Regions from separate parts of the Hoeflea sp. EC-HK425 genome, predicted to be linked through region 3. Evidence: predicted binding sites of a transcription regulator. Region 3 holds the regulator's gene; each other region holds the start of a gene.

Region 1 (10,174 bases), 520 kb from region 3:
CGGCCAGCGCATAGGCAAAGTCGGCGCGCGAGAGTTTCATCACATCTTTCGCCTGGGCGAGCGCGGTGATGGCGGCCTCGTCTAGGCCCGCATGCAGGCGCCCGTCGATCACCGCGATGGTGGCGGGCACGGCGCCTTCCGAACGGATGACGGCCTCGACCTCGAGCGCCATGTCGCGGTTGCCCGGCCAGGGCATGCCATGGGTGATGATGGTGGATTCGAGCGCCACCACCGGGCGGCCCGCCGACAGGGCGGCCTTCACTTCCGGCGTGGTTTCGATGGTGAGGGGGGCTGTCATGCGGGGGCTCCTGCAGCGGGATTTTCGTATTGGGCCGGCTTTGGCATGGTCTGGAGCGCCTGCGCAAGCAGCTCGCGTGACAAATCCTGCCGCACGGGGCCGCGCACCGATGCTATCAGCCGGGCCAGCGCGATGCCACGGGTGAGGCTGTCGCCGATTGTGTCTCCTGCCAGCCAGCCGTCGAGATAGCCCGAGGCGAGGGCATCTCCGGCGCCGACCACATCGCGGACATCGTCGAGCGGTGGCGGCACCAATACGCTGGATGCGGTGGTAGAGGGCAGGGAGGCAAAGGCCGCCACCGGGCCCGCGCCGGCGGAGACAAGGCCGCCTTTCAGCCCGCTCGCAGAAAGCATCGCCTGCCAGTCATCGGGCGATTGCGCCGGCGCGCCGGTCAAGGCTGCGGCCTCAGCGGCATTCATGGCGAGACAGCTGATCTTCGACAGGCTTGGCTTCCAGCGCACCACCTTGGCCGGGGAAACGGCAATGACGGCGAGCGGCAGGCCGCGCTCATATGCAGCCTCGGCCATCGCGATGAGGGCGCTTGCCGGAAGGTTGGAATCCATCAGCAGCAGATCGGCGCCAGTGAGGCGCTTGCGCAGCCGCGACGTCAGCAGCCGGCGCGCCGGGATGAGATCGTAGAGCGCCATGTCGGCCAGTGCCGTGACCAGATTGCCGTCTGGCTCGAGGATCGCCGAGTAGCTCGGCGTGGCGCGGTCGAGAAAGGTCAGCGGGCAATCCTCGATACCCGCCTCGTCGGCCGCGCGGGCAACCATGTCGGAAGCCGCATCACCGCCGCGGGGGGCGACGAGGGTGACCTGGTGGCCGAGCCGGGAGAGGTTGCGCGCCGCGTTGAAGGCGCCGCCGCCGGCCTCGGTCTCCCAGCGGCCGGGATTGGAGGCGCCGGGCTGGTGCGGGGCCGAAAGCCAGCCCTTGCGGTCGATATGGGCGCCGCCGATTGCCAGAATGCGCGCCATCTCAATGTCCCCCCAGAGCCGCGCCAGGGCGAATCGCCCCGCGCCGCAAGCAATGGTGATTGACCGCCGCCCCGCCTGCGGCAGCTCTCTCCGCAATTGAAAAACAAAAAAAGAACATGAAGGGATTTGTCATTGTATTTCAGTGCCTTGATGTGGCCTTGCGAAGTCGGAACAAATAGGGTACAAATTGGACAAACGAGCACTCATTGCTTGCGATGGCACGATAACCTAAAGGTGGACCGAATGGCACAGAACTCTTTGCGGCTGGTAGAGGAAAAATCCGTGGACAAAAGCAAGGCGCTCGACGCCGCACTTTCCCAGATCGAACGTTCATTCGGCAAGGGCTCGATCATGAAGCTCGGCGCCAATGAGGGCGTGGTCGAGATCGAGACGGTTCCGACCGGCTCGCTGGGGCTCGACATCGCGCTCGGCATTGGCGGCCTGCCGCGTGGCCGTGTGATCGAGATTTTCGGGCCTGAAAGCTCGGGCAAGACCACGCTGGCGCTTCAGACCATCGCCGAAGCCCAGAAGAAGGGCGGCATCTGCGGCTTCATTGACGCCGAGCATGCGCTCGACCCGGTCTATGCCCGCAAGCTCGGCGTCGATCTCGAGAGCCTGCTGATTTCGCAGCCCGACAATGGCGAGCAGGCGCTTGAAATCACCGACACGCTGGTCCGCTCGGGCGCCCTTGATGTTCTGGTGGTCGATTCGGTGGCGGCGCTGACGCCGCGGGCTGAAATCGAGGGCGAGATGGGCGACAGCCTTCCCGGCCTGCAGGCGCGGTTGATGAGCCAGGCGCTCAGGAAGCTCACCGCCTCGATCTCGCGGTCGAACTGCATGGTGATCTTCATCAACCAGATCCGCATGAAGATCGGCGTGATGTTCGGCTCTCCCGAAACCACCACCGGCGGCAATGCGCTGAAATTCTACGCCTCGGTGCGCCTCGACATCCGCCGCATCGGTTCGGTCAAGGACCGCGACGAGGTGGTCGGCAACCAGACCCGGGTCAAGGTGGTCAAGAACAAGATGGCGCCGCCCTTCAAGCAGGTCGAGTTCGACATCATGTATGGCGAGGGCGTGTCGAAGATGGGCGAACTGGTCGATCTCGGCGTCAAGGCCGGCATCGTCGAGAAATCCGGCGCCTGGTTCTCCTACAACAGCCAGCGGCTGGGGCAGGGGCGCGAGAACGCCAAGCAGTTCCTGCGCGACAATCCTGTGCTGGCCGACGAGATCGAACTGGCGCTCCGACAGAACGCCGGGCTGATCGCCGAGAAGTTCCTCGAGGATGGCCGCAGTGGCGGCGAGGATAACGACGACAGCGATGGTGCGGCCGAAATGTAGGCCGTTTTCGCAGCCATCGCGCTGTTTTGAGCCGGTCGCCGGTCCCTTGAAGGGCCTGGGGCCGGTTTTCCGTTGAGCGTGCGGCGGCTGGCGTCTGGACAGGCATCCGGGCGAACGATAAAAGCGGCGGTCCGCAAGTCGCGATGCGGACTCCGGAACGGTCATCTGGCACGGTTTCCGGGACTGCCTGCCTATCAGACAAAGGGTTGATCATGAGTGGCGTGAACGAAATCCGGTCGGCGTTTCTCGACTATTTCAAGACAAACGGGCATGAAGTTGTGGCCTCAAGCCCGCTGGTGCCGCGCAATGACCCGACACTGATGTTTACCAATGCGGGCATGGTGCAGTTCAAGAATGTCTTTACGGGACTCGAACACCGTCCCTATTCGACGGCGGCGACCTCGCAGAAATGCGTGCGTGCCGGCGGCAAGCACAACGACCTCGACAATGTCGGCTACACCGCGCGCCATCACACGTTCTTCGAGATGCTCGGCAATTTCTCCTTTGGCGACTATTTCAAGGAGCGCGCGATCGAGCTTGCCTGGAACCTTCTGACGAAGGATTTCGCGATCAACAAGGAGCGGCTGCTGGTCACGGTCTACCACACCGATGACGATGCTTTCGATCTGTGGCGCAAGATCGCCGGAATTCCCGAAAGCCGGATCATCCGGATCCCGACCAATGACAATTTCTGGGCGATGGGTGATACCGGACCATGCGGCCCCTGTTCCGAGATCTTCTACGATCACGGCGATCATATCTGGGGCGGGCCTCCCGGTTCGGCGGATGAAGACGGTGACCGCTTCATCGAGATCTGGAACCTGGTTTTCATGCAGTTCGAGCAGATCACGACCGATGAGCGGGTCGACCTGCCGCGGCCGTCGATCGATACCGGCATGGGGCTTGAGCGCATTGCGGCGCTGTTGCAGGGGCAGCACGACAATTACGACATCGATCTGTTCCGCCGGCTGATTTCTGCCTCGGAGGATGCCACCGGCGTCCCCGCCGAGGGCAAGAACCGAGCCAGCCACCGGGTGATTGCCGACCATCTGCGTTCGGCCTCGTTCCTGATTGCTGACGGGGTGCTGCCGTCCAATGAGGGCCGCGGCTATGTGCTCCGCCGGATCATGCGCCGGGCCATGCGCCATGCGCAGCTTCTCGGTGCGCGCGATCCGCTGATGTACCGGTTGCTGCCGACGCTGGTGGCCGAGATGGGCCGCGCCTATCCGGAGCTGCAGCGTGCCGAAGCGCTGATCTCGGAAACCCTGAAGCTTGAGGAAACCCGCTTCCGCAAGACGCTGGAACGCGGGCTCAGCCTGCTTGACGAAGCCAGCGCCGAGCTTGGCGAGGGCGACCGGCTCGATGGCGAGACCGCCTTCAAGCTCTATGATACCTATGGCTTCCCGCTCGACCTGACCCAGGATGCGCTCCGGCAGCGCGGCGTCGATGTCGACACGGCGGGTTTCAGCGAGGCGATGGAGCGTCAGAAGGCCGAGGCGCGCAAGCACTGGTCCGGCTCGGGTGATGCGGCGACCGAAACGATCTGGTTCGAGATCAAGGACAAGGCCGGCGCCACCGATTTCCTCGGCTATGATACAGAGACCGCCGAGGGCGTGATCCAGGCGCTGGTCCGCGACGGCAAGCAGGTGGACACAGCGCAAGCCGGTGACCTGGTCGATGTCGTGGTCAACCAGACGCCGTTTTATGGTGAGTCCGGCGGCCAGATGGGCGACCAGGGCAAAATTTCGGGCGAAGGCTACCAGCTCGAAGTCAGCGACACGCAGAAGCGTGGCGAAGGCCTGTTCGTGCACCGGGCGAAGGTGGTTTCGGGCGCCGTGACGAAGGGCGCGGTGGCGCAGCTGGCCGTCGATCATTCCCGGCGGGCGAAGATCCGCGCCAATCATTCGGCCACCCATCTTCTGCATGAAGCGCTCCGGGAGGTGCTTGGCACCCATGTGGCGCAGAAGGGATCGCTGGTTGCGCCCGAGCGGCTCAGGTTCGATGTCTCTCACCCCAAGCCGATGACAGCGGAAGAACTGGCCGAGGTCGAGACCATGGCCAACGAGATCATCCTTCAGAACAGCGCGGTGACAACGCGGCTGATGGCGGTCGATGACGCCATTGCCGAGGGCGCCATGGCATTGTTCGGCGAGAAATACGGCGACGAGGTGCGGGTGGTGTCGATGGGCACGGCCATGCGCGGGGTCAAGGCCAACCGTCCTTACTCGGTCGAGCTGTGCGGCGGCACCCACGTCGCCGCCACCGGCGAGATCGGCCTGGTGCGGGTCTTGTCGGACAGCGCGGTAAGCGCCGGGGTGCGCCGCATCGAGGCATTGACTGGCGATGCCGCGCGCCAGCACCTGAGCGAGCAGGACGAGAAGCTCAGGCAGGCAGCATCACTGCTCAAGGTGCAGCCCGGAGACGTTCCCTCGCGGATCGAAGCGCTGATGGACGAGCGCAGGAAGCTCGAGCGCGAGCTTACCGAAGCACGCAAGAAGCTGGCGCTGGGCGGCGGCGGTGCCGCGGGCAGCGATGAAAGCCGCGACATCGGCGGGGTGAAATATCTCGGCAAGGTGGTTACCGGTGTGGCGCCGAAGGAGCTCAAGGGGCTGGTCGATGCCGCCAAGGCGTCGCTTGGATCCGGCGTGGCGGCCTTTGTCGCAGTCAGCGAAGACGGCAAGGCCAGCATTGTGGTCGGCGTCACAGAGGATCTGACATCGCGACTGTCGGCGGTCGATCTGGTGCGTGCTGGCTCCGAAGCCATCGGCGGCAAGGGCGGTGGCGGACGGCCCGACATGGCCCAGGCCGGTGGCCCGGACGGGACCAAGGCCAGCGCGGCGGTAGACGCAGTGGCGGCCGCCATCGGATAGGCTGACTGCGCGGCCGGTTCTTGAATATTTGATTTCGTCAAACGCCCGGGACTGTCCCGGGCGTTTTGCGTTTGCAGGAATCATCGGCCGGTGCCGGGGTAAGCAATTCAGCAAGATTTGTGCGGTCGCGGTGTGCTGTTACTCTGTCGACCGACGGAGGGAGAGGCATGGCGACGACGCAAGACATCAGGGATTATCGCGAACGGCTCGAGCGGGTGCGGTCACATATCCGCGCCAATCTCGATGGGCCGCTCAATCTCGACGACCTTGCCGACATCGCCTGCCTGTCCCGCTTTCACTGGCACCGCACCTATCGCGGACTGACCGGGGAAACCGTGTGGCAGACGGTCAGACGGCTGAGGTTGCACCGTGCAGCCTCGGACCTGGTCAACGGCACTTTGCCGATCGAAGAGATCGCGGAGAGGTCGGGATACACCAATCCGCGCGCTTTCTCCCAGGCCTTCAAATCCGATTTCGGTCTGCCACCGCTTCGCTATCGCGCCGAGGGCGGTCACCGGCGCTATGACAATCCTGACTGGCGGGAGACCGAAGACATGTATGATGTCTGCATAGAAGAGCACGAACCGGTGGTGATTGCAGGGCTTGCCCACACCGGACCCTATATTGATGTTGGCGCGGCCTTCGAGCGGTTCGGCTCGCACATGGCGGCGACAGGCGGCTGGGAGAAATCAGCGGGCATGGCCGCGGTCTATTTCTCCGATCCCGACATCACCCCGCCCGAAGCGCTCAGGTCACTGGCCGGCATGGCGCTGAAGCCCGGTTCTGTGCCACCGGACGGGATGGAAACCTGCGTGCTGCCGGCAGGCCGCTATGCGGTGCTGACCCACAAGGGTCCCTATGCGGAACTGGCCAAGGCCTATCACTGGTTCTTCGGGCCCTGGCTGGCGGCGAGCGGCGAAAGCGCCGGTCCGGCACCGGCGGTGGAGCGCTATCTGAACACGCCGCTCGATGCCGCGCCGACCGAATTGCTGACTGAAATCCACATGCAGCTCGGCTGAAGCGCAGCGGTTGGAGAGGCTGACATGGACAAGATCGATTTCAAGAGAACCGACAGGACATTCTACACGGGTAAGACCGACCGGTGGGAACTGGTCGATGTTCCCGAATGGCAGTTTCTAAGTGCCGAAGGGCAGGGCGATCCGCAGAGTTCGCCCGGCTACACCGCGGCCGTTTCCGCACTCTACAGCCTGTCCTACGGGCTGAAGTTCCGGTCGAAATCGGTTCATGACCGCGATTGCGTGGTCGGCCCGCTCGAGGGGCTGTGGTGGGCCGATGACATGCAGGCGTACCGGGCAGGCGACCGGGCGGCGTGGAAATGGCGGATGATGATCCGGCAGCCTGACTGGATCACGGAGGCGGATCTCGAGGCCGTCCGCGCGACGGTGCTGGGCAAGATCAAGGGTGCCGAGGCCGAAGCCTCCAGGGGCGCGATTAAGGCTGTGGCTTTGAACGCCTACGAGGAGGGACGTTCGCTGCAGCGGCTCTATTTCGGCCCTTATGTCGACGAGGCGCCGCTGCTGATCGATCTGCACGACCGGTTCATGCCCGAACATGGCTATCAGCCTGCCGGGCTGCACCACGAGATCTATCTCAACGATCCGCGAAAGGTGGCGCCGGAAAAGATCAGGACGCTGTTGCGTCAGCCTGTGCGCGCGCTGGCGGCCGAGCAGGAGACGTAGACGGGGCTTCCGGCGGTTGTTCGGCAGCGGCATGCCGCAGTATCAGGCCTTTGGCTTCAGTGCCTGGGCGCGTTGCCACCAGTTCATCAATCGCGGCGCATTGCTGGCCATGTCGTTTCCGGCGGCGCTGTCGATGATGTAGTCCATGCAGGCGGCGAGATAGGCATCGGCGAGCGTCGGCCTGGCGCCGCACAGCCATTCAGGCCCGGCAAGCGTTTCAAGTGCTGCGAGAACAGCGCGGCCTTTGCCCAGCGTCCCGGGCTTCGGTTTCCTGCCTTCCGATTTCGGCACGTAGAGTCCCCAGACAAGGACCGGGTAGACCTGGGTGTCGACGATCGAAATGAACTGGTTCATGCGGGCGCGACCGGCCGCATCATCGGGTTGCAGCGGCGGGCCTTCGAAGCGATCATCAATGTAGCGGGTGATCGCGAGCGTCTCGTAAAGGGTGAGATCGCCATGATGCAGGATAGGGATCTTGCCGAACGGGTGCCCCGCAAGGCGGGCCCGGGCGGGGCCGTCCCCGGCAAACACATCGAGGGCTTCGAACCGGAAGGGCACAGCCTTCATCCCGAACGTGGAAAGGCAGATGCGCGTGTAGACGCTGTAGCTGGCGCCATACAGGACAGGAATTACCCGATCGCCCGGAGATTTCATCGCTCTTCGTCCCGATCCTCGTGTGCCCTGGTCTGCGTTGCGCGAACGGCATGCAACAACCGCCAGCCGAGAAAGGCTGCCAGAGCCAGCATGGCGAGCGCCATTGAAAGGTTGCCCAAAATACCGGCCAGGGTCTCGATGTTCGAACCGAAACTGTAACCCAGTGCAATGTAGATCGACACCCAGACAACTTCACCGGCAACGCCCCAGAAAGAAAAACGCGGCCAGGAGAGGCCGGCAATGCCGCTGGCGATGTTGATGGCCGGGCCGAGCGGCGTGAACAGCCAACGGGTGAAGAACACGCCGCTTCCGCCCCATCTGGCGAGATGCGGCTCTGCGGAGCGCGCCTTTCTGGCCATTCTGCCGCGAAAGCCGGGGCGGCCCTCGGCGGAAAGGATGACGAAGCGCCCCGCCAGATAGCCTCCCTGATCACCCAGGACGGTCCCGCCCAGCGCCCAGATGAAGGCGTTTGCCAGGCCGGTGTCGCCATTGGCGGCCAGTGCCCCCAGTGTGAGCAACGCCAGGGATGTGGGCAGCGGCACACCCATTTGCCCGATGGCCAGCAGCAGGGCGGCTGCGGGGAGGCCATAGCTGGTGAGGAACTCCAGCAGGGTTGCGGTCATGGCTGGGGATCGGATGGCGCAGAGGCGCGTGGCAGCGGCGGGCGGGCAGCGTTGAGGCCGGCATCGGGAACGCCGCGGATGGCGCGATCGAGCCTGATGGCCTCGATGATCCTGTCGGTCAGGGCGTCGAGCGACTGACGCTGGTCGTTGGCGATCCTGATCAGCGGGCGGCGGTCCGGGCCTGTTTGCGGCAGGCCGATGGCATCGTGAACCAGTTTCGGGTCAACCCGGTAGGAGCGGGCGACATAGCGGACGGTCATCCAGCCTTCGATCGGTTCGTCCTGATGCTGCTGCCAGTAGACAAGAAAAACGCCGGCGCGGATGATGAACACCAGCGCCAGCGTCAATGTCAATGCAAAGGCAATCGTGAGCCACCGGTTTTGCCGCCACAACCGCTTGAGCGTGACGGCAGGTCCGGTGGCCATGGATCAGCCCATGGCCTTCTGCAGGTTCTCGTCGATCTTGTCGAGGAAGCCGGTGGTCGAGAGCCATGGCTGGTCGGGACCGATCAGCAGCGCCAGGTCCTTGGTCATGAAGCCCGATTCGACGGTCTGGATGCAGACCTTTTCCAGCGTTTCGGCGAAGGTGGCGAGCTCGGCATTGTCGTCGAGCTTGGCGCGGTGGGCCAGGCCACGGGTCCAGGCGAAGATCGAGGCGATCGAGTTGGTCGATGTTTCCTCGCCCTTCTGGTGCTGGCGGTAGTGACGGGTCACCGTGCCGTGGGCTGCTTCGGCTTCCACCGTCTTGCCATCCGGCGTCATCAGGACCGAAGTCATGAGACCGAGCGAGCCGAAGCCCTGGGCAACGATGTCGGACTGCACGTCGCCGTCGTAGTTCTTGCAGGCCCAGACGTAGCCGCCGGACCATTTCAGTGCGGAAGCGACCATGTCGTCGATCAGGCGGTGTTCGTACCAGATCTTGGCTTCGTCGTACTGAGCCTTGAATTCTGCATCGAAGACTTCCTGAAACAGATCCTTGAAGCGGCCGTCATAGGCCTTGAGGATGGTGTTCTTGGTTGACAGGTAGCACGGCACGCCGCGCATCAGGGCGTAGTTCAATGAGGCGCGGGCGAAATCGCGGATCGAATCATCAAGATTGTACATCGCCATGGCAACGCCGGAGGATGGTGCGTCATAGACTTCGTGCTCGATGGTTTCGCCATCATCACCAACGAACTTGATCGACAGCTTGCCCTTGCCGGGGAACTTGAAATCGGTGGCGCGGTACTGGTCGCCGAAAGCATGACGGCCGACGATGATCGGCTTGGTCCAGCCGGGAACCAGGCGCGGCACGTTCTTCATGATGATCGGCTCGCGGAAGATGACGCCGCCAAGGATGTTGCGGATGGTGCCGTTGGGCGAACGCCACATCTTCTTGAGGCCGAATTCCTCGACGCGGGCTTCATCGGGGGTGATGGTGGCGCACTTGATGCCGACGCCGTGCTTCTTGATGGCGTTTGCGGCGTCGATGGTGACCTGGTCGTTGGTCTCGTCGCGATACTCGACCGAAAGGTCGTAATAGTCGATCGGCAGATCGAGGTAGGGCAGGATCAGCTTTTCCTTGATGAACTGCCAGATGATGCGTGTCATCTCATCGCCGTCGAGATCGACGACGGGGTTTGCAACCTTGATCTTTGCCATTCTTATTTGACCTTTTGAGAGGGTTGTCGGGGGGCGGCAGAAAACCGCCCGTTCAGTTGGCGCTTCTCATAACA
Region 2 (10,174 bases), 220 kb from region 3:
TTCTTTCTTCCTGGAGGACTTGCGGCGCTGGGAGGGCACCTCGACCGCGAGTTCGCCAGAGAGATACTTGCCGGTGATCGAGCGCGGATTGGCCATGATGTCGCCAGGCGTGCCCTGGGCGATGATCTCGCCACCATGCACACCGGCATGCGGCCCGATATCGACCACGTAATCGGCGGTGAGGATTGCGTCCTCGTCATGTTCCACCACGATCACCGTGTTGCCGATGTCGCGCAGGTGCTTGAGCGTTTCCAGGAGCCGGGCATTGTCGCGCTGGTGCAGGCCGATGGAGGGCTCATCCAGCACATAGAGCACGCCGGTCAGTCCCGAGCCGATCTGCGAGGCGAGGCGGATGCGCTGGCTTTCGCCACCTGACAGCGAGCCGGAGTTGCGCGACAGCGTCAGGTAATCGAGGCCGACGTCATTGAGGAACTTCAGCCGGTCGCGGATTTCCTTGAGGATCCGCACGGCGATCTGGTTCTGCTGCTCGTTGAGCTGCGCCGGCAATTCATCGAACCAGTCCCCCGCCACGCGGATCGACAGTTCGGTGACCTCGCCGATGTGGCAGCCATTGATCTTGACCGCGCGGGCCTCCGGCTTGAGCCGGTAGCCGTCACAGGCCGGGCAGGGCGCGTTTGACATGTAGCGCTCGATCTCCTCGCGCGCCCAGGCGCTGTCGGTTTCCTTCCAGCGGCGTTCCAGATTGGGAATGATGCCCTCGAAGGTCTTCGAGGTGGTGTAGGAGCGCAGACCGTCATCATACTTGAAGGAGATCTTCTCCTGGGTGCCGCGCAGGATGGCATTCTGCCCCTTGGCGGGAAGGTCGTTCCAGCGGTCTGACAGCTTGAAGCCAAAATGCTTGCCCAGGGCTTCCAGCGTCTGGGTGTAATAGGGTGAACTTGACTTGGCCCAGGGCGCGATGGCGCCACCGCGCAGGGTCAGGTTCTGCTCGGGGACAATCAGCGCCTCGTCAATGGTCTTCTGGGTGCCCAGGCCATCGCAGGTCGGGCAGGCGCCGTGCGGATTGTTGAAGGAAAACAGCCTTGGCTCGATCTCGGAAATGGTGAAACCGGAGACCGGGCAGGCGAATTTCTCCGAAAAGAGCACGCGCTCGTGGGTCTCATTCAATGACTTGTTGGCCGAGCCGCCGGCCGAGGTTTCGGCGTCCGGCAACGGCTTGTCGGCAAATTCGGCGATCGCCAGGCCTTCGGCAAGCCGAAGGCAGGTCTCGAGGCTGTCGGCCAGGCGCGCGGCGATGTCGGGGCGCACGACGATGCGGTCGACGACGATGTCGATGTCGTGCTTGTATTTCTTGTCGAGCGGCGGCGCATCCGCGATCTCGTAATACTGGCCGTCGACCTTGACCCGCTGAAAGCCCTTTTTCATGAAGTCGGCGAGTTCCTTGCGGTATTCACCCTTTCGCCCGCGCACCACCGGAGCAAGGATGTAGAGCCTTGTGCCTTCCTCCAGTGCCAGAACCCGGTCCACCATCTGGCTGACCGTCTGGCTTTCGATCGGCAGGCCGGTTGCCGGCGAATAGGGCACGCCGACGCGGGCAAACAGCAGCCGCATGTAGTCGTAGATCTCGGTCACGGTTCCCACGGTCGAGCGCGGGTTGCGGCTGGTGGTCTTCTGCTCGATGGAAATGGCCGGCGATAGCCCGTCGATCTGGTCGACATCGGGCTTCTGCATCATCTCGAGAAACTGGCGCGCGTAGGCCGAAAGGCTCTCGACATAGCGACGCTGGCCTTCGGCGTAGATGGTGTCGAAGGCGAGCGACGACTTGCCCGATCCGGACAGTCCCGTCATCACGATCAGGCTGTTACGGGGGAGGTCGAGATCGACATTCTTGAGATTGTGCTCGCGGGCCCCGCGAATGGTGATGGATTTCAGTTCAGTCATGTCGCCGCCGATTTGCCGTGGAGTGTCCGGCGCATTTTGCAAAACGCGCATGGATCGCTCAATTGCCTGTAGGTCTCGCCGGGTGGAATGCACCGTTGAGACATCTGATCCGCATTTCGCAAAATGCCTTGCCCCTGCGCAACACTGGAGATCAAAGATAGTTCCGGGGCAGACCAGATCCATACATAAGCACCTCGGAGGTAATGTCGAGACACCTGACCGGTTGTTGCCTGTGCGAAAGCCGAATCTCTTGACAGAAACTGACACAAGCAATAGAACAAATAAAGAACAAAAAAGGCTTGTGGATTGTCATCACCCGAGTGACGGGCAGAGGGGCGATCCTGTAAGGTAAAAAACGATTTGGACGGGGCGGCGCAAGGCCGCCTGAAGTGTTGGAAGGTGAAGTATCATGGCGGGTAGCGTCAACAAGGTCATTCTCGTGGGCAATCTGGGCGCGGACCCGGAAATCCGGCGCACCCAGGACGGTCGTCCGATCGCCAACCTGTCGGTGGCGACGTCTGAGAGCTGGCGCGACAAGAACTCGGGCGAACGTCGCGAGAAGACGGAATGGCACCGTGTGGTGATCTTCAATGAAGGTCTGTGCAAGATCGCAGAGAATTATCTCAAGAAAGGCTCGAAGGTTTATCTCGAAGGCCAGCTGCAGACCCGCAAGTGGCAGGATCAGTCCGGTCAGGACAAGTACTCGACGGAAGTCGTGCTGCAGGGCTTCAACGGCAACCTGACGATGCTGGACGGTCGCAATGAAGGCGGTGGCGGCGGCGGCGGCCGTGGCGGCGATTATGGCGGCGGCGGTGACTTCGGCGGCGGGCCGTCCGGCGGCGATCGCGGCGGTTCCAGCGGCGGATTTGGCGGCGGCGGCGGCTCGTCGCGCGATCTGGACGACGATATTCCGTTCTGAGCCATTGCGGCGGGCGTGTGCGTTTCCATTCTGCAATGGAGCGATGATTCATGACGTCTGAGAGCGACGTACTTGAACTTGGGCCAGGTCAGGGCCGCGCCTACTCGCTGGGCCGGATGCGGGCGGTGTTCAAGGCCGACCATGATGAGAGCGGCAGCCGTTATGCCGTGTCGGAATGGTGGCTGCAGCCGCACTGCGCCGGGCCTGGCGCGCATTTGCACGAAGCCAATGAGGAGCTCTTCTATGTGCTTGAAGGCACGGCGAGCATTCTTGTCGGTGACACATGGCGGATGCTCTCAAAGGGAAGCTTTCTGCGCATTCCGGCAGGCACCATGCATGACTTCGAAAACCGGACTGATGCACCCGTCGGTCTGCTCAATATCTTCATGCCGTCGATCGTTAAATGGTTCGAGGACAATCCGCAGGACTAGGAAGCGGCGTTTGCTGGCAGCGCATCCATTCGGATCCGCAAGATCAGGCAGCCATTGGGAACAGGAGACCGGGATGCGCCAATCCATCACCCATGTTGCGCTGGTCGTTCGCGACTATGATGAAGCCATCGCGTTCTATTGCGGCGTGCTCGGGTTCGATCTTCTTGAAGACACATACCAGCCCGAACAGGACAAGCGCTGGGTGGTGGTCCGTCCCAAGGGCGGGCAGGGCACATCGATCGTTCTGGCGCGGGCATCGAAGCCGGAACAGGAGCCGTTTGTTGGCGACCAGACCGGCGGTCGGGTGTTCATGTTTCTCAACACCGATGATTTCTGGCGCGATTACAATCGCTTGATCGCTGAAGGCGTCACGTTCATCCGCGAGCCGAAGGCCGAAGATTACGGCACGGTTGCCGTGTTCCAGGATCTCTATGGCAATCTGTGGGATCTACTGCAACTGACCGATGGGCATCCGGCTGCTGCCTGACCGTACCTGATTGCAGTCGACAGTTGCCGCAGGGATTTGCCGGACACATGTGGAGGTGAACTCCAATGTCCCGCGCCCCGCCGGTGAGAAGCCGTGCTCGCGACAAGAGTGGTTGTGCCGCGATTCGGGGTTTGCCTCACGTCACGTTTCAAATCTGCGATTGACGTGGAAGCCGCGCGGTACGGCACTCGCCACTTAGTACGGTACTTTGAAATCACGCGGCCACGCCATGTCTTAAAGAGTATGCTTGAAATTATCTACTATATTCATGTACGCGTAGGCATCCATGATTATTCTTCTGACGATGCTACCGTGTACACCCCACCATTTGTGATCGATGAAGTCTTCACTATCAAGGCAAAGCCTTCCCAACGAGTAGTTCGTTGTTGAGATTGCATGTTCTGAAATCACCGGATCGTCCAGAAGCAGTTCTACCAACCGCGAAACCACATTTTCATGCTTGGTATCTGACATCGCTAATCTGACCACGGCCGCTTTTGAAGTGTTCTCACTGGAACGAACTGTCCTCAGGAAACCCATGTTTAGGGTGGATTTTTAAATCAGATATCTATCATAAAGTAAATTACATATGTTTTCGCGCGTAAATAAATCTGGGCTGCAGCGAGGCGACTTTAGTCCAAGGCCGGTATCGATTGACAACAGGCCAGCGCATCGCGGTTGCGCTTGGCGAAGCGGATGCGCTGGAGCTGCAACCAGTCATCCGCAGCAGGTCGGGACCTGCCAATCCTGCCGGTGTGAAAAGCGTCGCTTTCTTTGCTGATGACAGGCCGTATGACCCCGGGGGGCGGCAACTGACTATGGAGCCTGAAGAAGAGCCGCGGCGCATTCAATGGGCATGAATGATCAGCCCATCATCAATTCGACGCTGACGCGGTCGCCGGTGGTGATGGCGCGAGCCCGGCGCACTTCAGCCTTGAGCGGAAGGAAGTAGCAACCCGTTGCCTTGTCCGGAAACAGCGATGTCGCCCAGCGGCTTTCGCCTATGCAGGCCCGGACCCTGATTGAGCCGAAACCGTTTGTCCTACCGGCAACGAAACGGATCCGGCGGGAGACTTCTGCCGGCACGGTGACAAAGTGCCATGATGCCTTGGCCGCGCTGTGGACCCAGAGTTCGGCGTCGAATGCGAATGTCTGTTCGGGGTCCACCGGCCTGTCCCCGATCACACCGTGACGAAGGCCTGCTTGATGCCGTCGACGACAAACTGCACCGACAGTGCGGCGAGCACGACGCCGAGCAGACGGGTCAGGATGGTGCGGCCGGTGTCGCCGAGAAACCGGTCGATGCGATCGGCAATCACCAGGAAGGCGAACAGCACCAGCGATGCGGCTATGATGACACCGATCAGCCCGGCGCGCTCGACCGGCTGATAAAACGAACCCGCGAGCAGGATGACCGCGGAGATGGCGCCCGGCCCCGCAATCAGCGGGATGGCCAGCGGAAACACTGCGACATTGGAAATGTGGTCCTTGGTGATTGCCCGCTCGGCGCTCTTTTCCTGGCGCTCATGGCGCTTTTCGAAAATCATCTCGAAGGCAATCCAGAACAGCAGCAATCCGCCGGCGATCCGGAAGGCACCCAGGGATATGCCGAGGATGTTGAGAATGCTGGCGCCGGCGATGGCAAAGACAGCCAGAATGCCGGCAGCCGTCACCGTGCCGCGCATGGCGACCTGCAGACGCTGACTGCGGGTCATCCCCGTCGTCAGGCCCAGAAAGATCGCGGCCAGTCCCGGTGGGTCGAACATCACGATGATCGTGACGAAAGCGTTTATAATCAATTCGACATTCATGGCTTACCCCCGCTGGCCCGGCAAAAAAGCCCTTCCCAAGGACTTACGACACCGCGGGAAGGTTCGAAACCCCCTTGGCGGGTCACAACGGTGGAGAAACTGTCTTCAAGCGCTGAATCCGGGTGCGAAAATTGGCGACAGCAGTGGCTTTCGGCTATAACGCACAAATGATTCCATCCAATTGTCGTGGACCGCTTTGACAGACCAGAACACACCCGCCGGACCGATAACGCCAGGCATCGAGCCGGTTTCGATCATCGAGGAAATGCAGCGTTCCTATCTCGATTACGCCATGAGCGTGATCGTCAGCCGGGCGTTGCCGGATGTGCGCGACGGCCTCAAGCCCGTACACCGCCGGATCCTCTATGCCATGCATGAGGGCGGTTACCACTGGAACCGCAAATATGTGAAATCGTCGCGCATCGTCGGTGACGTGATGGGTAAATATCACCCGCACGGCGACCAGTCGATCTATGACGCCATGGTGCGCATGGCTCAGCATTGGTCGATGGGGGCGATGCTTGTCGACGGGCAGGGCAATTTCGGCTCGATCGACGGCGATCCCCCGGCGGCGATGCGGTACACGGAATCGCGGCTGGCGAAGCTCTCTCACGAGATGCTGGAAGATATCGACAAGGAAACCGTCGACTTCCAGGAGACCTATGATTCCTCCGGATCCGAACCGAAGGTGGTGCCGGCGCGCTTCCCGAACCTCTTGGTCAACGGCGCCGGCGGCATCGCCGTCGGCATGGCGACCAACATCCCGCCGCACAATCTGATCGAAGTGATCAATGGCTGCATGGCGATCATGGACAACCCGGCGATCGACCTGATCGAGCTGATGCAAATCATCCCGGGCCCGGATTTCCCGACTTCGGGCATCATTCTCGGCCAGGCCGGCATCCGCCAGGCGTTCGAAACCGGCCGCGGCTCGGTGATGATGCGCGGCAAGGTTCACGTCGAGCCGATGCGCAACGACCGCGAAGCGATCATCATTACCGAGGTTCCCTACCAGGTGAACAAGGCGACGATGATCGAGAAGATGGCCGAACTGGTGCGCGACAAGCGCATCGAGGGCATCTCCGACCTGCGTGACGAGTCCGACCGCCAGGGCTACCGCGTCGTCATCGAGCTCAAGCGCGATGCGGTTGCCGACGTGATCATCAACCAGCTCTACCGCTATACGCCGCTGCAGACCTCGTTCGGGGTCAATATGGTGGCGCTTAACGGCGGCAAGCCGGAACTGATGACGCTCATCGACATGCTCAAGGCGTTCGTCTCGTTCCGCGAGGACGTGATCACGCGGCGGACCAAGTACCTGCTGCGCAAGGCGCGCGAGCGGGCCCACGTGCTGGTTGGCCTCGCCATCGCGGTTGCCAATATCGACGAAGTCATTGCATTGATCCGCAATGCGCCCGATCCTGCGACCGCGCGCGAGCAATTGATGACCCGGCGCTGGCCGGCGATGGATGTCGAGGCGCTGATCCGGCTGATCGACGATCCGCGTCACCGCATCAATGATGACGGCACCTACAATCTTTCGGAAGAACAGGCGCGCGCCATCCTGGAACTGCGGCTTGCCCGCCTGACCGCGCTTGGCCGTGATGAAATCGGTGACGAACTCAACAAGATCGGCGAGGAGATCAAGGATTTCCTCGAGATCCTTGGTTCACGGGTTCGCGTCCAGGAGATCGTCAAGGCTGAACTGATCGCCGTGCGCGATGAATTCGGCGTGCCGCGGCGCACCGTGATCGCCGAGGGTGGTCCGGACATGGACGATGAGGACCTGATTGCACGCGAGGACATGGTGGTGACCGTGTCTCATGCGGGCTACATCAAGCGGGTGCCGCTTGCCACCTACCGTGCGCAGCGCCGCGGCGGCAAGGGCCGCTCGGGCATGTCGACACGGGACGAGGATTTCGTCACGCGCCTGTTCGTCGCCAATACCCATACGCCGGTGCTGTTCTTCTCCTCGCGCGGCATCGTCTACAAGGAGAAGGTCTGGCGCCTGCCGATCGGCACGCCGACCTCGAAGGGCAAGGCGCTGATCAACATGCTGCCGCTGGAAAAGGGCGAGCGGATCACCTCGATCATGCCGCTGCCCGAGGACGAGGACAGCTGGGCCAATCTCGACGTGATGTTCGCCACCACGCGCGGCACCGTTAGGCGCAACAAGCTTTCCGACTTCGTTCAGGTCAATAGAAACGGCAAGATCGCGATGAAGCTCGACGACGAGGGTGACGCCATCCTCAATGTCGAGACCTGCAACGAGTTCGACGACGTGCTGCTGACCACGGCGCTGGGACAGTGCATCCGCTTCCGCGTCGATGATGTGCGCGTCTTTGCCGGCCGCAACTCGATCGGTGTTCGCGGCATGAATCTCGGGGCGGACGATCACCTGATCTCGATGACCATCGTGCATCATGTCGATGCCGATGCCGCCGAGCGCGCCGCCTATCTCAAGCGCGCCATGGCCGAACGCCGGGCCGCAACCGGTGAAGAGGTCGAGGATGTCGGACTGGTGGGCGAGGAGGCCGGCGAGATCGGCGAACTCTCCAATGACCGCTACGAGGAACTCAAAGCCCGCGAGCAGTTCATCCTGACGGTCTCGGAAAAGGGATACGGCAAGCGGTCGTCGAGCTATGAGTTCCGCATCTCGGGTCGTGGCGGCAAGGGCATTCGCGCAACCGATACCTCCAAGACCGGAGAGATCGGCCCGTTGATCGCCGCCTTCCCGGTGGAAGACGGCGACCAGATCATGATGGTTTCCAATGGCGGCCAGGTGATCAGGGTTCCGGTCGGCGGCATCCGCATGGCCGGTCGCGCCACCAAGGGCGTGACCATCTTCTCGACCGCCAAGGACGAGCGCGTGGTCTCGGTCGACCGGATCAGCGAACCCGAGGCAGAGGACGAACTGGACGAAGTCGTCGACGCGGCAACGGCGGTTCTCGGGATCGACCCGGATTCCGATGCCGGCGAACCGGGAGCCGACGAGGCTCCGCAGGACTGACGGCGTATCAACGAGAGAGACTGCAGGAGGCCGGGATGAATGTCCCGGCCTTTTTTGTGAGGGCAACTGGTTCGACAGCCAGTTGGACATTGGCTCGTCTCGTTTGGTGTCGGTTCATTTTGTGCTAGGGCAGTTGCACAGCTCGACCCATGCAGTCCTGGCCGGGCCCGTGTGTCCCGCACCAGATGGAGCCTCAATGTGTCCCGCGCCGCGCGCCTTCTTGAATTGTTGCAAGCTTTCCGGCGTTACAAGCGCCCGGTCAGTGGAGCCGCACTGGCGGACGAGCTCGGCGTTTCGCTCAGAACCATCTACCGCGATATCGAGACCCTGAAGGCGCAAGGGGCGGCGATCGACGGGGAGGCGGGTGTGGGTTTCGTGCTCAAGCCTGGTTTCATGCTGCCGCCGTTGATGTTCTCCGAAGATGAGATCGAAGCGCTGGTGCTCGGGTCGCGCTGGGTGGCGGAACGGACCGACCAGCCGCTCGGCCAGGCGGCGCGCAATGCGCTGGTCAAAATCGCGGCTGTGCTGCCGCCCGATCTCAAAGCCGGGCTTGATGAGTCCACATTGATGGTGGGGCCTGGTGCGCCTCTTGCCGCCGGGGAAAGCGAATTGCCGGTGATACGTGACGCGATCCGGCGGCAACGCAAGCTGACAATCTCCTATGCCGATGTGAACGGGAACTGCACCGACAGGGTGATCTGGCCGATTGCGCTGGCATTCTTTGATCAGGCCCGCGTCATCGTTGCGTGGTGCGAACTGCGCAATGATTTCCGGCATTTTCGGGCCGACCGGATCCTTGGCCTGAAGGTCGAGGCAATCGGCTACCCGCAGCGGCGCGCGGTTCTGATGAAGCAATGGCAGGAGAAGGTTGGGTTGCATCTGCGCAAACGGCGCGATGGGAGCGATGTTTAATGCTGACAAATAGTGACAGCACAGATTTGTAGTCTCCGTTCATGACCACACGGTCATGGATCTCAAAAAATGACGGAGAGACAAGATGCTGAATTTCGATTTCGTGCTTTTGCATGTGGCCGACCCGCTGGTGAGCGCCGACTTCTATTCCGGACTGCTCGGCAAGCCTGTGGTGGAATCCAGTCCCGGTTTTGCCATGTTGCCGCTCAACGACAAGGTCATGCTCGGGCTGTGGCTGGCTTCCGATGCTGCGCCCGGTGGTGGTGGCAGACCGGGCGCCAGCGAGATTTCCTTTGATGTTGCCGATGGCGCCGCGCTCAGTGAGATCCACGCTGACTGGACCGGAAAGGGGCTGCCGATCCTGATCGAGCCCGTTGAAATGCCATTCGGCCATACTTTCGTCGCGGCAGATCCGGATGGCCACAGAATCAGGGTCGTCGCCGGCGTGAAATCCTGACCAGTACACCCGGGTTCAGTAAAAAGCCCGGCTCACGGTTGGTATCGCGAGCCGGGCCGGAAGAGGCCGGAGGTGGGAGCCGCAGAAGTCTAGTGATTTCGGGGCCAGACCGGATCGGCGGTCTTGCCGGGGATTTCCTGGCGCAGGGCGCCAAGAACCAGGCCGCTGAAAAGTGCGACGATCATCAGGGCAAGCAAGGCGAGCGCTACAGTCATCACGGTTGTCCTTTCGTCACATCAAACTCT
Region 3 (10,174 bases):
CACGCCGAGCGGAGCGAGGTTCTGCCCGGCGGCCACGATACCGAATTCGTTGGCCTGCTTGATCAGGTTTCCGAGATCGGCGCCGGCATTGGCGATGCCGATGGCCTTCGCGCCGCTGGCCTGAGCCTGCAGCAGCTGCGACGAGAAGTCGTTGGTGCCGAGCGGATGCAGCGTCGAGCCGACGACCTTTCCGCCGGCGGCCTCGATGAAGCGGGTGGCGTCTTCCTGCCACGTCTTGCCGAAGGTGTAGTCGACGGTGATGAAGTACCAGCTGTCCATGCCCCGCGCCATCTGCGCGGCAACCGCACCCTTGGCCAAGGTATAGGTGTCGAAGGCCCAGTTGGTGGTCATCGGCGAGCAGGATTCATTGGTTACCGCAGTGGATGCGCTGCCCGAAACGATGTAGGGCTTCTGCTTGTCACGCATGATGTCGTTGACGGCATGGGCGATCGACGACGCGGAACAGCCGACGATCGTGTCGACGCCTTCCTCGTCCACCCACTTGAGCGCCTGTGCGACACCAATATCGGGCTTGTTCTGGTCGTCGGCGACCACGACCTCGATCGGCGATCCGTTGACCGAGCCGCCGAAGTCCTCGACGGCCATCTTGACCATCAGCACCGAGCCGGGGCCGCAGTTGTCGGCATAGGGGCCGGACTGGTCGGCCATCACGCCGATACGGACGACGTTGTCCGAGATTTCCGCGCTCGCAGGCGATGCGACTAGAGCCGTGGTCAGCATCAGCATGCCGGCAAGGCCAGTGGTTTTCCTTAATGTAGTCATGGTTTCCTCCCGTTGAATTTCTGTCCAGATTTGATCGCGCGCCACATGCGCCGGCTCCCTGCCGGCTACGAAAACGCGTAGGTAATTCCCCCGTCGACAAACATCATGTCGCCTGTCACGTAGGATGACTCATCAGACGCCAGATAAACGGCGGCGCGCGCGATATCCTCGGGCTCGCCCAGCCTCCCCAGCGGCACCCGCTGGCGACGGCGCTCCCAGGCCTCCTCGCTCACCACCCGCATTGCACCGTCTGTGCGGGTTGACCCCGGGGCAATCGCATTGACCCGGATATTGTCGGCACCGAATTCGGCAGCCGCGCTGCGCGTGGCCGCAGCGACGGCGGCCTTGATCGCGCTGTACATGATGCCATGCTTCATCGCGAGAACCGCCGAGGGGGACGCGATATTGACGATCGCCCCGCCGCCCGCTCCGCGCATCTGCTCGAGCACAGCCTGATAGCCCCAGATCACGCCCTTGAAACCGACGTCGATCATCCTGCCGATGGTCTCTTCGGATTGCTCCTCGAGCGGGCCGTAACGGTTCCACATGGCGTTGTTGACCAGCACCGTTACCGGCCCGAAAGCCTCGCGCGCAGCCTCGGCGGCGGCAAAGACCTCGTCGCGTTTTGCCGCGTTGCCGGTGATAGCGATGGCCTTGCCGCCGGATGCGCGAAGTGCCTCTGCTGCCTGCTCGGCAGTATCCTGGCGGATGTCGACGACACCGACTGCAGCCCCCTCGCGGGCATAGGCTTCACAGATCGCACGGCCGATGCCCTGACCACCGCCGACGATGAGCGCGACGCGCCCCTCGAGCCTGCCGCTCATAGCGAGATGTTCCGAAAGTGCATCCGATTTCCTCCAACAGAGACCGGCCTCCAGCGCGAAAGGCAACCCTGGTCGCCTCCTCCTGCCGCGCTTCAACCCGGCGTCTTCCTTGGAAAAGAAACTGGCATGTTTCCGCCAGTTCCAGTAGAAATATTCTTATGTGGGGCAGAATTTCACAGATGTGAATTTGGGAGGTTAACGGGCCATGGCGAATCCGCAGGTCAAATCAGCGACACGCGCCATCGAGATCCTCGAATACTTCAAGCTGGCGCAGCAACCGCGTTCGATGTCGCAGATGGCGAGCGATCTCGGCTACCCGCAATCAAGCACCACCGTGATGCTCAAGACGCTGGTCAACCTCGGCTATCTGAATTTCGACAGAAGCACGCGCGACTACTTTCCCACCCCGAAGCTTACCGCTCTGGGGGACTGGATTCCGCGCGTCATGTTCGGCTCCGGACAGATGATCGATGCGCTCAACGACCTGCATGCGGCGACCGGCGAAGGCGTGTTCCTGGGAACCAAGAACGACATCTACCTGCAATATACCCGGACGAAGGAGTCCATTCACGCGCTGCGCTTTCACATCGACGAAGGCTTCATGCGGCCGATCACGCTCTCGGCTGCGGGATGGATCCTGCTCTCCACGCTGCCCGAGGACAAGATCGACAACATCGTCCGGCGGGCCAACATCGCCACGCAGAACCCGAACGAGCGCACAGACACCAAGACAATACTGGCGCGGATCAAGGAGATCCACGAGAACGGCTTTGCCTATGCGGAGAACATGCCGCTTGAAGGCGGCTCCACCCTGGCACTGAGGCTTCCGGCCGAACTGCAAGGACAGCCAGTGGCGCTGGCACTGGGCGGCGTCACCGACCGGTTCAAGAAGAATTTTACGGAGTACAAGAAAGCACTCTTCGCCGCAGCGGAAGCGGTCAAGCAGGACAATGACTTCGACCTGCCGGTCCGCATCAGCCTTTGAACAGAGCATCTTAACCGAGTGGCAGGCAGGTGGATGGACCCTCGCCCAGTGATTCGGCTTATCCTGTGTTCCAAACAACCCACATCGGACCAGGCATTTCCTGTTCGCCCCGGACCGGACAAGCCACCCGCGCCTTGCCTACAGGCACAATACATAAACATTTCAATGATTTAGGCAGAAGATCAGTGCCCGTGAGCTTTCAACGGCCATGTTCCGCACCCGTTTATGGTTCGCGCCGCCAATGTTCCTTCATTGTTTCTTTACCCCTTGCGGAACACATATGGAACATGGTACCCAAGTTCTGGTTTTGTTTCATTCCGGCAATCGGGCCGGACCCCGGGGTAAAATGCCAATGTTGACGCGCAAACAGCACGAACTTCTGCTCTTCATCAATGAACGCATGAAGGAAAGCGGCATTCCGCCATCGTTTGACGAAATGAAGGATGCGCTCGACCTGGCATCGAAGTCCGGCATCCACCGTCTGATAACGGCGCTGGAAGAGCGCGGTTTCATTCGGCGGCTTCCAAACCGCGCCCGTGCGCTTGAGGTGATCAAGCTTCCCGACAGCTACCAGGCCAACCTGCAGCCACGCCGCGGATTTTCTCCGAGCGTGATCGAAGGCAGTCTGGGCAAACAGCCAGAGCCGGCACGACGGGCGGAACCTGCCAATGACGAGGCTTCGCACGTGGCGGAAGTGCCAATGATGGGCCGCATCGCAGCAGGCGTGCCGATTTCGGCGATCCAGAACATTACCCACAACATCACCGTTCCTGCCGAGATGATCGGCCCCGGAGACCATTACGCGCTCGAGGTAAAGGGCGATTCAATGATCGATGCCGGGATCTTTGACGGTGACACCGTGGTGATCCGCAACATGTCGACCGCCAATCCGGGCGACATCATCGTGGCGCTGGTCGATGACGAGGAAGCAACACTGAAGCGCTTCCGGCGCAAAGGTGCATCGATCGCGCTCGAGGCGGCGAACCCGGCCTATGAAACCCGAATCTTCGGGCCCGACCGGGTGAAGGTGCAAGGCAAGCTGGTCGGCCTTATCCGGCGCTATCACTGAAGCGCGTAGCCTTCACAGTGCCGGAAGTATGATCTCTGCCCGCAGTCCTTGAATGGTCGCTTGAGACACCGTGCCGTGTATTGCATCCCCTGATGAATGTATGGGCGAAATGATCGCTGGCAGTGTGGTCAATTTGGCAAATCGAACGTGTCCGTGCGCCAATCATAGTAACGCTGGATCGTCCACGGTCGAGTGATGCCCTGCAGGGCCGCCCTGATTTGAATGTTCTGCCTGGTTTCCGGATCGGGGTTCGGACCGCTTTGCGACAGAAATGACCGGGGTGGCTCCTCGAGTATTATTGCCAGCGCCCCGGAGCGGCGCAGTGTTCGCGACGTGATCAGTGTGGCGCCCGACCGGCAGCTGCCGAGATAGACGGGAACAGCCACGATCACCAGATCGGCCCGGTCACAGGCGGCGCCGATCAAGTCCGCTTTATCGATGGCGATGATGGCAAGCTGCTTGTGGACTGCGGCACAGAGGCCGCGGCCGGCGCAGTGAAACCGGGAAGGTTCGCGAACCGCCGACGCAAGCAGCCGGTCAAGGATATCCGGGGCCGGTTCATCCGACGTGGATTTTTTGACGGTTTCGGCAGGTAGCGGTGGCAAATGTGGCATCCCCCGGAGCGCAGTCTGCCACTGGCGAAAGATGAAGGCCGATGGCCTGGCTGCATTGCTGGCAAGGCTACCCCCGGTTTTCAGCCCGACAAGTCTGCCATCCTCGCTGACCAGCAGATCCGGTTCAGCCTGCCTGAATGGCGGCATCACCAATGTGAGACCGAGGCAGATCAGGGCCAGCCCGAAGAGACGCAGCCAGCTTGTCAGAAACACCAGCAGCACAAAGCCTGTTCCCGCAATCAGCGTGGCCTCGACCGGGATCTGCCCGACACTGACATCGCCACCAAGATCATTGACGAAGTTGGCTGCCGCAATCACAGCTTCGAGCCCCTGCCCCATCAGCTTGAGCGGCCAGGCCTCCAAACCGAACGGCATCACGAGCATGGCAAGAAGCCCGGCAGGCATGACAATGAATGTCACCAATGGCATCGCCAGAAGATTGGCAAGCAATCCGTTGCCCGCCACCCGGTGAAAATGATGTGCGGAGAACAGACCGGTGGCGAGACCCGCGACCAGCGATGTGATGGCAAGGCCAAGCATTGCCTTTGCGACAAGACCCGGCAGGCTGCGCAGTCCCGGCCGCCTGGCCTGAGCCACCTCGCGGGCGGCGGTGTTACGGGGCCGACGGGCAATGGCGGCATAGGCGGATATCAGCGCCGCGGTTGCGGCAAACGACATCTGGAAGCCCGGGCCAACGACTGCGGAGGGTGAGATCAGGATGATCACGATTGCCGCAAGCGCGACATTGCGCATCGTCAGCGCCGGCCGGTCGGCCAATACGGCCACAAGCATCACGGTTAGCATCACCCAGGCCCGCTGCGTCGAGACGCTGCCGCCCGATATCATCAGATAGGCCGTGGCGGTCATCAGCGCACCGATCGCCGCAATTTTCTTGACCGGCAATGCCTCCACCAGGGCCGGAAACACCGCCAGGGCTTTCCTGACCCCGATGTAGAGTATGCCGGCAGCCAGAGCCATGTGCAGCCCGGAAATCGCGAGAATGTGGGCAAGACCCGTGGCGCGAAGCACATCGACAGTTTCCCGACTGATGCCGCGCCGGTCGGAGACCGTGAGCGCCGCTGCAATGCCACCCGGATCCCCCGGCAGTACCAGGCGTATCCGGGCGGCAATGTCCTCCCTGGCCGTGCGCAAGCCGTCTTTCCAGACCTGCACAAGGCCGCGTCCATCCTGTGGCTCGACGTTGTAAGCCGGTGCACGGTAGAAATAGCCTTGCGCACCAATACCATCGGCAAAGGAGCGGAAGGCAAAATCATAACCGCCCGGCATGACCGGGCCCGAGGGGGCAGTCAACCTCGCCCGGCCACTGATCTGGGAACCGACCGGCGCCGGCTGATGCGGGCGTCTTGCCGAAAGCCGCACCCGGTCCGGAGGCCGCCGGATCTGAGGATCAGCCGTGTTCTTGAGGCGTATCAGGTAGCGCACCCTGCCGTCGGGATCGAACTCACGGGCCTCGACCAGGCCCGTAACCGAGGTGGTCACGTCGGAATCGAGCAGGATGACACCATTGTGCGCCTCGAAAGCCGCGGCCAGCGAACCCGAAATCAGGGCGGCTGCAAATCCGGCCGTTCGCGCTACCCCAATGTGGCGCAAGCGGGTAAATACACCCGCCAGCAAGGCAGCCATCAATCCGGCCGCCAAAAGCAACAAGGGAGGATCGGTGGGCGCCATGTAGTAGAGCCCCGCCCCTGCGCCCATGGCCACGGGAAGAAACAGGAAAGCCAGCCCCCGGTCTGTTTCCACAGATGCTGCCGACTGGAAAGCACGACCGAGGCGGGTTGCGATGCCGGGCGCCGGGCGGGCGGCGGCGACATCACTCAGACGCCGGGTATCACGCCACGCGACCGGCAAGGTGCCGGCATCGTCAAGCGGAAGTGCCGGCGTGGCAACGGCGCGCGCACCGACCTTTTCGTGTTCTGTGACCTCGCGTTCTGCCTGCATCATGCACGCCTCGCCTGAAGCGTGCGAGTCTACCACCGAAACGAGCAGAAACGCTACCCTGAATTGCAATGACGGTTACCGCACCGCAACTCGTCACCGTTCATCGTCATGCGCCAACTCCATGGCGTTTGTTACACAATTCCAAAGTGTTATCATTTTCTAAAGCGAACGTTTGCGGGCCTTTGCATATCCGCTCGCAGCCCGACAATTAGCCATGTGCATAGCTTGGCACGGTGCAGCAAATCATATAGCTAGACGCGTGACGGTCATCCAAGACGTCGGCCACGCGCCGAACGCCTGCATTTGTGGAAGGACATGCCATGGCAGACAACAACGCAAAAATCACTATGGACGGTAAAGAGGTCGACCTGCCGATCAAAACCGGCACAATCGGCCCCGACGTCGTCGACATCGGCACGCTTTACAAGAATACCGGCGCCTTTACCTATGACCCCGGTTTCACATCCACGGCGTCTTGCGAATCCAAGATCACCTTTATCGACGGAGATGAAGGCATTTTGCTGCACCGGGGCTACCCGATCGACCAGCTTGCCGAGCACGGCGACTTCCTTGAGGTCTGCTATCTGCTTCTTTACGGTGAACTGCCGACAGCGACACAGAAGGCAGATTTCGATTATCGCGTGACCCGCCACACCATGGTGCACGAGCAGATGAGCCGGTTCTTCACCGGTTTCCGCCGTGATGCCCACCCGATGGCCGTCATGTGCGGCTGCGTCGGCGCCCTGTCGGCGTTCTACCACGACTCGACCGACATCACCGACCCGCATCAGCGCATGGTCGCCTCGATGCGGATGATCGCAAAGATGCCGACACTTGCCGCGATGGCCTACAAATACCATATCGGCCAGCCTTTCGTGTATCCGAAGAACGATCTCGACTACGCTTCCAACTTCCTGCGCATGTGCTTTGCGGTGCCTTGCGAGGAGTATGAGGTCAACCCGGTGCTGTCGCGGGCGATGGACAGGATCTTCATCCTGCACGCCGACCACGAACAGAACGCCTCGACCTCGACCGTTCGCCTGGCAGGCTCCTCGGGCGCCAACCCGTTCGCCTGCATTGCAGCGGGCATTGCCTGCCTCTGGGGCCCGGCTCATGGCGGCGCCAACGAAGCGGCACTCAACATGCTTTCGGAGATCGGCAGCGTCGACAAGATCCCCGAATTCGTCAACCGGGCCAAGGACAAGAACGATCCGTTCCGCCTGATGGGTTTTGGTCACCGGGTCTACAAGAACTACGATCCGCGCGCCAAGATCATGCAGAAGACCACGCACGAAGTGCTGGGCGAACTGGGCATCAAGGACGATCCGCTTCTCGAAGTGGCAATGGAGCTCGAGCGGATCGCGCTGACCGACAGCTACTTCATCGAGAAGAAGCTCTACCCGAACATCGACTTCTACTCGGGCATCACGCTGAAGGCGCTCGGCTTCCCGACCACCATGTTCACGGTTCTGTTCGCGCTTGCGCGGACCGTCGGCTGGATTGCCCAGTGGAGCGAAATGATCGAGGATCCGGGCCAGCGCATCGGACGTCCGCGCCAGCTCTATATCGGTGAACCGGCCCGCGATTACGTGCCTGTGTCCAAGCGCTGAGTTCTGCGCCTGACCGACAGACTGATGAGAAAGCGCCTTCGGGCGCTTTCTTGGTTTCAGGGGCAATCTTCGAGTCCGATATGAAATGCGGTGTTGCCAATTCTGGACCATGAGGGAACAGGCGCCGGGCCGGATCATCCTTCGGGTTCGCCGATACGGCAGTGTCGGAGACCGGTTGCCCGGATGCGCCCGTAGTGGGCGTTCAGTTGCCCGCGAGCACCGAAAGCACGGTCCGGGCCGCAAGCTCCGATGCAGGCACACCGACTTCCATCCGCGAGCGGATCAGCTCGAAATCAGACAGCACGGCGGCCCGGTGCAATGTGTCCGTGGCCAACTGGTTTGCCTGGCGTGCCAGGCGCTCCGGGCGCACCTGCTTGTCATAATACTCGGGAATGACAACGCGGTCGGCGATCATGTTGGGCAAGGCGCCTGTCCAGGTGGTGATCATGTTGAACAGCACCCTGGCGATCGGATCGAGCTTGTAGCAGGACATGTGCGGCACCCCCGCCAGTGCCAGTTCAAGCAAGACCGTTCCGGAAGCGGCCATGGCGACGTCGGCCTCGCCGAAAGCCTGCCATTTGGCGGCTTCACCGGTAACAATCCTGCAACCGACATCCCAGCCGAGAATCTCATCTCGGATCTGCCGCTCTACATGGGCACCGGCTGGAAGCACGAAGCGGATTTGCGGGTTGATCCCGGCGAGAACCCGGGCCGCCTCCCCGAACACCGGTGCAAGCCGCCTGACCTCGCTTTGCCGAGACCCGGGCAGCAGCAGGCAGGTGAGCGGTGCCTGGGCAGACCTTGCCGGCTTGCGGGCCATCTGGGCCGAGAATGCCGCGGCCAGACCCGGATCCTCCATCAACCGGTGGCCGACATAGGTCAGCGGCGGTCCGCCGAGCCGTGCCACGATTTCCGGTTCGAAGGGAAAGATGGAGAGCACATGATCGACATACGCCGTCATTGCCGCCGCCCGCTCGGGTTTCCAGGCCCAGACGGTCGGACAGACATAATTGATGATCCTGGTGGCAGGCAACGCCTTGCGAACCTTGCGGGCGACGCGGTGGCTGAAATCCGGACTGTCGATGATGATCAGGCAATCGGGCCTTGCCGCAATGATGGCATCGGCGGCCTGGCGTATGCGCATGACCAGTCTGGGCAAGCGGGCCAACACTTCGGAAAATCCGATGATGGACAATTCGGTGAAGTCGAAGAGCGAGTTCAGCCCCTCGGCAGTCAGTTGCTCACCACCGACGCCAACCAGTTCGGGCCGTTCGCCGCTCTGAATGGCAATCTGGCGGACAAGGTCCGCGCCGAGAATATCGCCGGAAGGTTCGCCCGCAATGACTGCCAATTTCAACGCCGTCATTGCTTGCCCCCGCCTTGGCCCGGCTCGATGCCGGTCACGAACAGGCCCAGCCGATCAGCCACCTCCACCAGCTGCTCGCGCTCGAGAACCAGAGCTCGGCCCGCCTCGATGGCAATGCCCGAGAGGCCTGCCGCATGGGCGTTGGTCACGGTATCGGGCCCGACCGAAGGAAGATCGGCGCGCTCGTCCTGTCCAGGCTTGCACAGCTTGACCAGAACTCCGCCGGGAGACGACAGCCTTCCGCCCTGGCGCAGGTCGGCAACTCTTGCCAGCATGGCGTCTGTCCCCTCCAGGCCTTCAAGAGCAATCACCCGACCGCCGACGGCAACCGCGCCCTGACCGATATCGAGGCGTCCCAATGCCAGGGCGGCACCGGACGCCGCCTCTATATCCCGCCTGTCGGCGGCAGAGGGTATCTTGCTGCCCAACGGACCCGCCTGCCCGAGCAGATTGGGTGCCACCTGCTGCGCGCCAAGAACCCGAACGCCCTCGTTTTCGAGCACGGCAATGGCCAGCCTGAGGATCTTGTCATCGCCGCCCGAGGCGAGCAGCCCCAGCGACGAGGCGAAGGCAAACAGCGAGCGCAACGTGGGACGGACCTCGCGGAGCCGCGGGCGCCGCCTGATGCCGCCTGCAAGCACGACAGAACCTATCTTCTGACGGCGCACCATGGCGGCAAAGGAAGCGAGATCGGCGATGCTGAGCTCGCTGCTGTCGAAACCGGACCAGTCCTGATCCGCCTCTCCGGTGATCCTGAATACAAAGGGATCATGGCCGAGCTTTCGTGCTGCATGCGCTACCAGACGCGGGAAACTGCCCTTTCCGGCCAGAATTGCGAGACGTCCGATAATCTCTTGTGCGCCGGGTGCAGCACTCACCGGCTTCAGCCCCGCTGACCCCGGGCCGGCGATGACAGCGCGCGTTCGCTTTCAGCATCGATGAAGGCGATGATATCGACGACGGC

The links. Region 3 encodes LexA, which represses DNA repair genes until DNA is damaged. Its sites were predicted from a motif close to TGTTCNNNNTGTGTTCNG; they were not measured.
Region 1: the regulator LexA is predicted to act here: its motif matches at 1,372-1,389, upstream of recA (recombinase RecA).
Region 2: the regulator LexA is predicted to act here: its motif matches at 2,176-2,193, upstream of uvrA (excinuclease ABC subunit UvrA).

What each region holds. Positions count from the first base shown of each region.
Region 1 covers NZ_LR701572.1:1,227,088-1,237,261, forward strand. The annotation lists gene SPHINGO391_RS08560 (pseudouridine-5'-phosphate glycosidase) at 1-298, opposite strand, end outside; gene SPHINGO391_RS08565 (carbohydrate kinase family protein) at 295-1,272, opposite strand; gene recA (recombinase RecA) at 1,516-2,613, shown strand; gene alaS (alanine--tRNA ligase) at 2,826-5,483, shown strand; gene SPHINGO391_RS08580 (AraC family transcriptional regulator) at 5,651-6,502, shown strand; gene SPHINGO391_RS08585 (GyrI-like domain-containing protein) at 6,527-7,183, shown strand; gene SPHINGO391_RS08590 (glutathione S-transferase family protein) at 7,226-7,837, opposite strand; gene SPHINGO391_RS08595 (VTT domain-containing protein) at 7,834-8,460, opposite strand; gene SPHINGO391_RS08600 (hypothetical protein) at 8,457-8,885, opposite strand; gene SPHINGO391_RS08605 (NADP-dependent isocitrate dehydrogenase) at 8,889-10,100, opposite strand.
Region 2 covers NZ_LR701572.1:1,520,037-1,530,210, forward strand. The annotation lists gene uvrA (excinuclease ABC subunit UvrA) at 1-1,902, opposite strand, end outside; gene SPHINGO391_RS09995 (single-stranded DNA-binding protein) at 2,312-2,821, shown strand; gene SPHINGO391_RS10000 (cupin domain-containing protein) at 2,872-3,252, shown strand; gene SPHINGO391_RS10005 (VOC family protein) at 3,326-3,739, shown strand; gene SPHINGO391_RS10010 (DUF1905 domain-containing protein) at 4,604-4,906, opposite strand; gene SPHINGO391_RS10015 (MarC family protein) at 4,921-5,550, opposite strand; gene gyrA (DNA gyrase subunit A) at 5,747-8,560, shown strand; gene SPHINGO391_RS10025 (YafY family protein) at 8,759-9,472, shown strand; gene SPHINGO391_RS10030 (VOC family protein) at 9,558-9,929, shown strand; gene SPHINGO391_RS25345 (hypothetical protein) at 10,019-10,144, opposite strand.
Region 3 covers NZ_LR701572.1:1,743,792-1,753,965, forward strand. The annotation lists gene SPHINGO391_RS11045 (ABC transporter substrate-binding protein) at 1-783, opposite strand, end outside; gene SPHINGO391_RS11050 (glucose 1-dehydrogenase) at 849-1,607, opposite strand; gene SPHINGO391_RS11055 (helix-turn-helix domain-containing protein) at 1,813-2,592, shown strand; gene lexA (transcriptional repressor LexA) at 2,945-3,661, shown strand; gene SPHINGO391_RS11065 (ComEC/Rec2 family competence protein) at 3,790-6,237, opposite strand; gene gltA (citrate synthase) at 6,555-7,844, shown strand; gene lpxB (lipid-A-disaccharide synthase) at 8,047-9,210, opposite strand; gene lpxI (UDP-2,3-diacylglucosamine diphosphatase LpxI) at 9,207-10,088, opposite strand; gene lpxA (acyl-ACP--UDP-N-acetylglucosamine O-acyltransferase) at 10,094-10,174, opposite strand, start outside.